Regions from separate parts of the Enterobacter sp. K510 genome, predicted to be linked through region 4. Evidence: predicted binding sites of a transcription regulator. Region 4 holds the regulator's gene; each other region holds the start of a gene.
What was found. Region 4 encodes sigma-54, which starts transcription at its own class of promoters, with help from an activator protein. Its sites were predicted from a motif close to GTTGGCACANNTTTCGCTNT; they were not measured.
Positions count from the first base shown of each region.

Region 1 (2,158 bases), on a different contig from region 4:
AGACTGCAAACCGCGCTGGCGATGCGTCTCGGCACAGGCGGCTTCACAGGTGTGGCAGCCAATGCAGAGGGTGGAGTCAGCAATTACAAAACGATTCACCAGGCATTCCTCAGGTGGTCATTTTTGACGAAATCATGCCGATGTACTGTCTGTTTCGACACTCATCGACACCCGTGCGGTTACGCCTGCGCCCTTTGTAACGGGCGGTTTACCAGCTGATGCAGATCGATGGGCAGATCCTGTTCAATGGCGGCATACAGGCCGTGGTAAACGGTGGCGATTTTATCGAGATAGTGTTCGAGTACGGCTTCGCGGGAGCGGTTGCTGACGTGGCCGTCAACCCGGCCGTCCAGCCCCAGTTGCGCCTGCGCAATCAACAGTTTGTCGTCGCTGTTTTTGCTGCCGACGTAATACTCGATGGTGTGGCTGTTGAAGCCGTCGGCGAGGGTGACGTAAACCGGAAAGTGCTCGAATAAGACAAAGCACAGATCCCGGTCCGGCGCGCAGCTCATGGCGTGATGCAGCCGCGCTTTTGACAGGGTGATCCCCTGAACCAGTGAGTTGCAGTAATGACGCCATTCATCCTGGAGGCGTTGATGCCGTTCGGCAATGTAGTCCGCTTTTTCGCTAATTTCCCAGATGGTCATGTCAGGTTACCCAATTAGTTGCGATAACCGCTGTTAGCAGTTTTTATGCCAGTTTTTAATGCATTGAATTTTAAAGATAAAAAACAAAACCATTGCAAAAATGACATGTCATTTCGTCAGCGTCGACATCGTCAGTGACATGTCAAAAAGAGCTGGCATCGTTATTGCATTCGTTAGGCCATCGACTAACGGGAGGCGCTATGCACGAAATTACCCTTTGCCAGCGCGCGCTGGAACTTATCGAACAGCAGGCGGCGGCGCACGGCGCACGGCGCGTCACCGGCGTGTGGTTAAAAATTGGCGCATTTTCCTGCGTCGAAAGCAGCGCGTTGAGCTTCTGCTTTGATCTGGTATGCCGTGGCACCCTGGCGGAAGGTTGTACACTGCATCTCGATGAGCAACAGGCCGAGTGCTGGTGCGGGCATTGTCAGCAGTACGTCACCTTACTGAGCCAGCGCGTGCGCCGTTGTCCGCTGTGTCACAGTGACGGCTTACAGATTGTCGCCGACGACGGTCTGCAAATTCAGCGTCTGGAAATTGAACAGGAGTGAAATATGTGTACCACCTGTGGTTGCGGTGAAGGCAATCTCTCTATCGAAGGCGACGAGCACAATCCGCACTCGGCGTTTCGCGGGGCGCCCTTCGCGCCTGCCGCCCGGCCCGGGCTTACCATTACCGGCATGAAAACCGCCTTTAGTCCGACGCGAACCGACAGCGGCGATCTGCATTATGGTCATGGCGAGGCGGGCACCCATGCGCCCGGCATGAGCCAGCGCCGGATGCTGGAAGTGGAAATCGACGTGCTGGATAAAAACAATCAGCTTGCCGCCCGCAACCGCGCGCGCTTCGCCGCCCGCGAACTGCTGGTGCTGAATCTGGTTTCCAGCCCCGGCTCCGGTAAGACCACCCTGCTCACCGAAACCCTGCTGCGCCTGAAAGGGAAAACCGCCTGCGCGGTGATTGAAGGCGATCAGCAAACGGTAAACGACGCCGCGCGTATTCGCGCCACCGGCACCCCGGCCATTCAGGTGAATACCGGCAAAGGCTGCCATCTGGATGCGCAGATGATCGCCGACGCCGCGCCGCGTTTACCGCTTAACGACGGCGGGATTTTGTTCATCGAAAACGTCGGCAACCTGGTGTGCCCGGCGAGCTTTGACCTGGGCGAGCGGCATAAAGTGGCGGTGCTGTCGGTCACCGAAGGCGAAGACAAGCCGCTGAAATATCCGCATATGTTTGCCGCCGCCTCGCTGATGCTGCTCAATAAAATCGACCTGCTGCCCTATCTGAATTTTGACGTCGAACGCTGTTTAGAGGCGGCGCGGGCGGTGAATCCGCAGATAGAAGTGATCCTGATCTCCGCCACCAGCGGCGAAGGCATGGACAGCTGGCTTGCCTGGCTGGAGGCACAACAATGTGCATAGGCGTACCGGGGCAGATCAGCGCCATCGACGGTTTACAGGCGAAAGTGGACGTCTGCGGCATTCAGCGTGATGTGGATCTGACGCTGG
Region 1 covers NZ_JBNRLQ010000001.1:126,282-128,439, forward strand. The annotation lists gene ACQUTD_RS00570 (4Fe-4S dicluster domain-containing protein) at 1-99, opposite strand, end outside; gene hycA (formate hydrogenlyase regulator HycA) at 180-647, opposite strand; gene hypA (hydrogenase maturation nickel metallochaperone HypA) at 848-1,198, shown strand; gene hypB (hydrogenase nickel incorporation protein HypB) at 1,202-2,071, shown strand; gene ACQUTD_RS00590 (HypC/HybG/HupF family hydrogenase formation chaperone) at 2,062-2,158, shown strand, end outside.
Region 1: a site for sigma-54 is predicted at 799-818, ahead of hypA (hydrogenase maturation nickel metallochaperone HypA). Genes of this name have one in related genera too.

Region 2 (2,158 bases), on a different contig from region 4:
CAGCAGAATCGCTACGATACCTACAACACTATCATTACGCTGGGTAAAGACAGTCCGTATCGTTATGACTCCACCAATCGCTACAACAAAAACCATCTGGTGCCGTTTGGCGAGTTCGTGCCGCTGGAGTCGATCCTGCGTCCGCTGGCGCCGTTCTTTGACCTGCCGATGTCGTCATTCAGCCGCGGGCCTTATGTGCAGCCGCAGCTGCATGCGCACGGGTTTAATCTGACGCCCGCCATCTGCTATGAAATCATTCTCGGCGAACAGGTACGGGATAACTTCCGTCCGGATACGGACTTCCTGCTGACCATTTCCAACGATGCCTGGTTCGGTAAATCCATCGGCCCGTGGCAGCACTTCCAGATGGCGCGTATGCGTTCGCTGGAGCTGGCACGTCCGCTGCTGCGCAGCACCAACAATGGCATTACCGCCGTGATTGGTCCGCAGGGCGACATTCAGGCTATGATCCCGCAGTTTACCCGTCAGGTGCTGACGGCAGAGGTCACGCCGGCACGTGGCCTTACGCCTTATGCCCGCACCGGCAACTGGCCGCTGTGGATCCTCACCGCGCTCGCCGGTTTCGGCGCGCTGGTGATGAGTCTGCGCCAGCGTCGTCACTAATCCCTCTCCTCCAGGACCGGTCGCACACAGTGCACCGGGCCTGCACTCCTTCAAAACTGGCACACCTCTTGCTACCCATTAGCAGGGAACAGCGATTTTTTGCGGCTCTGCAACCTTGATGCACCAGCACGGATCGGCGGCGGCACTAATTTGGTGCAACCAGCGATTTATGCCTCTAAACGGTGCGGTGCGCCTCGCAAAAATAAACAATATCGCAGCAAAATCTTTACATTAAGCCAGACTAAATGTTAACAAACACGCATAACACTGCACGCTTAAGCAGCAGGATATAACAACACAATCACTCACACTGGGTATCAATGCGTCTCTGGCGCTGACGATGAAGGAGTTGGATATGCAATTACGTAAACTGGCCACAGCAATGCTGGTGATGGGAATGTCCGCCGGCGTAGCGCAGGCTGAAGATGCAGCCCCTGCGGCCGGGCAAAGCACGCTGGAAAAAATCGCCAAAAACGGCGTGATCGTGGTCGGACACCGTGAATCTTCCGTACCGTTCTCCTACTACGATAACCAGCAAAAAGTGGTGGGTTATTCGCAGGCTTACTCCAACGCCATTGTTGAAGCGGTGAAGAAAAAGCTCAACAAGCCGGACCTGCAGGTAAAACTGATCCCTATCACTTCGCAAAACCGTATTCCGCTGTTGCAGAACGGCACCTTTGATTTTGAGTGCGGCTCCACCACCAATAACCTGGAGCGCCAGAAGCAGGCCGCTTTCTCTGACACCATTTTCGTCGTGGGCACCCGTCTGCTGGCGAAAAAAGGCGGCAACGTGAAAGACTTCGCCGATCTGAAAGGTAAAGCGGTCGTGGTGACGTCAGGCACCACCTCTGAAGTGCTGCTGCACAAGCTGAACGAAGAGCAGAAAATGGATATGCGCATCATCAGCGCGAAAGATCATGGCGACTCCTTCCGCACCCTGGAAAGTGGTCGTGCCGTGGCCTTTATGATGGACGATGCCCTGCTGGCGGGCGAACGTGCGAAGGCGAAGAAACCGGATAACTGGGAAATCGTCGGCAAGCCGCAGTCGCAGGAAGCCTATGGCTGCATGCTGCGTAAAGGCGATACCGAGTTCAAGAAGCTGATGGATGACACCATCGCCCAGGCGCAGACCTCTGGCGAAGCGGCTAAGTGGTTTGATAAGTGGTTCAAAAACCCGATCCCGCCAAAAAATCTGAACATGAACTTTGAACTCTCGGATGAGATGAAAGCGCTGTTCAAAGAACCTAACGACAAAGCTCTTAACTAATTACAACCATTAGGGGCGGGTCCTCCTGCCCTCTCGATTGATATGAAGCACGGACAGACTATACGTTGAAGGGTCGTTCCCCATTCAGCACGAATATTACAGCTTCTTATTAATCTTCGGGGGTAGCGCTGCTACCCTTTTTTTTCAGAGGTAGATTATGTCAATAGACTGGAACTGGGGAATTTTCCTGCAACAAGCCCCGTTCGGCAACACCACCTATCTTGGCTGGCTGTGGAGCGGTTTTCAGGTCACGGTCGCGCTGTCGAT
Region 2 covers NZ_JBNRLQ010000003.1:45,798-47,955, forward strand. The annotation lists gene lnt (apolipoprotein N-acyltransferase) at 1-624, shown strand, start outside; gene ACQUTD_RS05505 (amino acid ABC transporter substrate-binding protein) at 980-1,891, shown strand; gene ACQUTD_RS05510 (amino acid ABC transporter permease) at 2,049-2,158, shown strand, end outside.
Region 2: a site for sigma-54 is predicted at 680-699, ahead of ACQUTD_RS05505 (amino acid ABC transporter substrate-binding protein). Genes of this name have one in related genera too.

Region 3 (2,158 bases), on a different contig from region 4:
GGCACAAACAGCGGAAAGACGCTCAGGCGGTGGAACAGATCGGCGCGAAACCGCCCCGCCAGCACCTCCTCACGCAGGTCGCGGTTGGTGGCGGCCAGTACGCGCACATCCACCCGCAGACTGCGGTCATCGCCGACGCGCTGAATATCGCCGTACTGCAACACGCGCAGCAGCTTCGCCTGCAACGCCAGCGACAGCTCGCCGATTTCATCAAGGAACAGCGTGCCGTTATCGGCCATTTCAAACTTGCCGCTGCGGTTGCTGATCGCCCCGGTAAAGGCCCCTTTCACATGGCCGAAGAGTTCGCTTTCCGCCACGCTTTCCGGCAGCGCCGCGCAGTTCAGATAGACCAGCGGATTCACCGCCCGTGGCGATCCGCTGTGAATGGCCTTTGCCACCAGTTCTTTGCCGGTGCCGGTTTCGCCGCTGATCAGCACGTTGAGATCCGAGGCGGCAACGATATCGATCTCTTTTTTCAGCTGCTGCATCGCCGGGGCGAGGCCGATCATCTCCTGCCCGCGCTCCGGCGTGAAGCTGCTTTCCCCGGCGGGCAGCACGTTCTGGCTTTCCAGCTGGGCAATCAGCAGCGCGTTATTCAGCGCCCCGGCCACCAGCGCGGCTATCAGACGCAGGGCTTCGTCGCTGAAGCCGTCGAACTGATCCGGCTCCATGCCGTCGAGGGTCAGCGCGCCAATCAGCTTTTGCCCGGCAAACAATGGCAGGCCCAGGCAGGCGTGCACTTTCAGGCTCTCCTGACCGGGGATCAGGCCATCGTAGGGGTCGGGCAGATCGCTGTCTGCCGGAAAGCGCACCACGTCCCCGGCGCGGGCAATCGCCTCCAGGCGCGGGTGTCCGGCCAGCGAAAAGCGCCGCCCCAGCACGTCCTGCGCCAGCCCGTCGATAGCCAGCGGAATGAACTGGTGCGCCTCATAGCGCAGCAGCGCCGAGGCATCGCAGCCCAGCACCTGGCGCAGCGTGGCGATCAGCCGGGAAAAGCGATCCTGATGACCGATATCGCTTTGCAGTTCAATGGCGATTTTCGCCAGTGCTTCCACGGAAAAACGCATACCCACCTCACAGTCATTTTGACAATGCATAGTGTCATATTGACCATTAAAAGCATAGTCATTTTGACAAAGCGCCTTTCACGTTATTTTATTAAAACATTGATTTATATCACAATTAAAAACTGGCACGCATCTTGATATAGCTCAGTCATCTTTCTCAATTTCAGAGTGGCTGAGGTTAATATGACTATTCATGTAAAAAATAATATTCACTGGGTTGGACAACGTGACTGGGAAGTACGTGATTTTCACGGCACCGAATACAAAACCCTGCGCGGCAGCAGCTATAACAGCTATCTGATCCGCGAAGAGAAAAACGTGCTCATCGACACCGTCGACCACAAATTCAGCCGTGAATTCGTGCAGAACCTGCGTGCTGAAATAGACCTCGCGGATATTGACTACATCATCATCAACCATGCGGAAGAAGATCACGCCGGGGCGCTGACCGAGCTGATGTCCTGCATCCCGGACACGCCGATTTACTGCACCAATAACGCCATCGATTCCATTAACGGTCATCACCATCATCCGGAGTGGAATTTCAACGTGGTGAAAACGGGCGACACCCTGGACATTGGTAACGGCAAACAGCTGATCTTCGTTGAAACGCCGATGCTGCACTGGCCGGACAGCATGATGACCTATATGACCGGCGACGCGGTGCTGTTCAGCAACGACGCCTTTGGTCAGCACTATTGCGACGAACACCTGTTTAATGACGAAGTGGATCAGGTGGAACTGTTCGAACAGTGCCAGCGCTACTACGCCAACATCCTGACGCCATTCAGCCGCCTGGTGACGCCGAAAATCACCGAAATCCTCGGCTTTAACCTGCCGGTGGATATGATCGCCACCTCCCACGGCGTGGTATGGCGTGATAACCCGACGCAAATCGTCGAGCTGTACCTCAAATGGGCGGCAGATTATCAGGAAGATCGCATCACCATTTTCTACGACACCATGTCGAACAATACCCGCATGATGGCCGACGCCATCGCCCAGGGCATCAACGAAGTGGATCCCCGCGTGGCGGTGAAAATCTTCAACGTCGCCCGCAGCGATAAAAACGAGGTGCTGACCAACGTGTT
Region 3 covers NZ_JBNRLQ010000001.1:105,229-107,386, forward strand. The annotation lists gene norR (nitric oxide reductase transcriptional regulator NorR) at 1-1,067, opposite strand, end outside; gene norV (anaerobic nitric oxide reductase flavorubredoxin) at 1,251-2,158, shown strand, end outside.
Region 3: a site for sigma-54 is predicted at 1,189-1,208, ahead of norV (anaerobic nitric oxide reductase flavorubredoxin). Genes of this name have one in related genera too.

Region 4 (2,158 bases):
GAACACCTGCGCGATAACCTCGGCCAGGCGTTGTCAGGCGGTGAACGCCGCCGTGTGGAAATCGCCCGCGCGCTGGCGGCGGATCCGAAATTTATTCTGTTGGATGAACCTTTTGCGGGCGTAGATCCAATTTCTGTTATCGACATCAAACGTATTATCGAACACCTGCGCGACAGCGGCCTCGGTGTGCTGATTACCGACCATAACGTCCGCGAAACCCTGGCCGTGTGTGAGCGGGCTTATATCGTCAGCCAGGGGCATCTGATTGCCCATGGTACGCCGCAGCAAATCCTTGAAGACGAACAGGTTAAGCGCGTATATCTTGGGGAAGGCTTCAGACTCTGATAGGGTAGAGAAAATAAAGGGTTTAAGCGGAGAAGACTGCTCTGAATATGAAGCAAGGTTTGCAATTACGGCTTAGCCAACAACTGGCCATGACGCCACAATTGCAGCAGGCCATCCGTCTGTTGCAATTGTCTACGCTGGAACTTCAGCAAGAGCTTCAGCTGGCGCTAGAAAGCAACCCGTTGCTGGAGCAAACCGATCTTCACGATGAGATAGACGCCCAACCGACGCAGGACACCGAAAACCTGGATGCCGTCGATGCCCTTGAACAGAAAGAGATGCCCGATGAGCTGCCGCTGGATGCCAGCTGGGACGAGATCTACACCGCCGGTACGCCTTCGGGTAACGGTGTCGATTATCAGGATGATGAACTGCCGGTCTATCAGGGCGAAACCACCCAGTCCCTGCAGGATTACCTGATGTGGCAGGTGGAACTGACCCCCTTCTCGGATACCGATCGCGCCATTGCCACCTCCATCGTCGACGCCGTTGATGACACCGGTTATCTCACCGTCTCGCTGGACGATATTCTTGAAAGCATGGGCGATGAGGAGATCGGGCTGGATGAAGTCGAGGCGGTGCTCAAGCGCGTACAGCGTTTTGATCCGATCGGCGTTGCCGCCCGCGATCTGCGTGACTGCCTGCTGATCCAGCTGTCGCAATTTAGCAAAGACACGCCCTGGCGCGACGAAGCGCAGTTGATCATAAGCGATCATCTTGATCTACTGGCGAACCATGATTTCCGATCTCTGATGCGCGTAACGCGGCTGAAAGAAGATGTGCTAAAAGAAGCCGTCAATCTGATCCAGTCGCTCGATCCGCGACCCGGCCAGTCGATCCAGACGGGCGAACCCGAATATGTTATCCCTGACGTGCTGGTACGTAAGCATCAGGGACGCTGGACTGTCGAGCTTAATTCCGACAGCATTCCCCGCCTGCAAATCAATCAGCACTATGCCGCCATGTGCGGCGGATCGCGTAATGACGCGGACAGCCAGTTTATCCGCAGTAATTTGCAGGATGCCAAATGGCTGATCAAAAGTCTGGAAAGCCGTAACGACACGCTGCTGCGCGTCAGCCGCTGCATCGTTGAGCAGCAGCAGGCCTTTTTTGATAAAGGCGAAGAATATATGAAACCGATGGTGCTGGCCGACATTGCCCAGGCCGTCGAGATGCACGAATCGACCATTTCACGTGTGACTACCCAGAAGTACCTGCACAGCCCACGGGGCATTTTTGAGCTCAAATATTTCTTCTCCAGCCATGTGAATACCGACAGCGGCGGCGAAGCATCGTCCACCGCCATTCGCGCGCTGGTGAAGAAACTGATAGCCGCAGAAAACCCGGCGAAACCACTGAGTGACAGTAAGCTAACTACCCTGCTGTCCGACCAGGGTATCATGGTAGCGCGCCGTACTGTTGCGAAGTATCGAGAGTCTTTATCCATTCCGCCGTCTAACCAGCGTAAACAGCTGGTCTGACTCAACCGATAAGGAAGACACTATGCAGCTCAATATCACAGGACATAACGTCGAGATTACTGAGCCCTTGCGCGAATTTTTACAGACAAAATTTGCCAAGCTGGAGCAATTTTTTGACAGGATCAATCAGGTCTACATTGTTCTGAAGGTGGAAAAGGTGACGCATATCGCCGACGCCACCCTGCATGTCAACGGCGGAGAGATCCACGCCAGTGCGGAAGGGCAGGATATGTATGCCGCCATTGATGGTTTAATTGATAAACTTTCACGGCAGCTCACTAAACATAAAGATAAACTGAAACAACACTAATTGTCCGGGCAGTTAACGGGTG
Region 4 covers NZ_JBNRLQ010000013.1:75,058-77,215, reverse strand. The annotation lists gene lptB (LPS export ABC transporter ATP-binding protein) at 1-345, shown strand, start outside; gene rpoN (RNA polymerase factor sigma-54) at 393-1,826, shown strand; gene hpf (ribosome hibernation promoting factor) at 1,849-2,136, shown strand.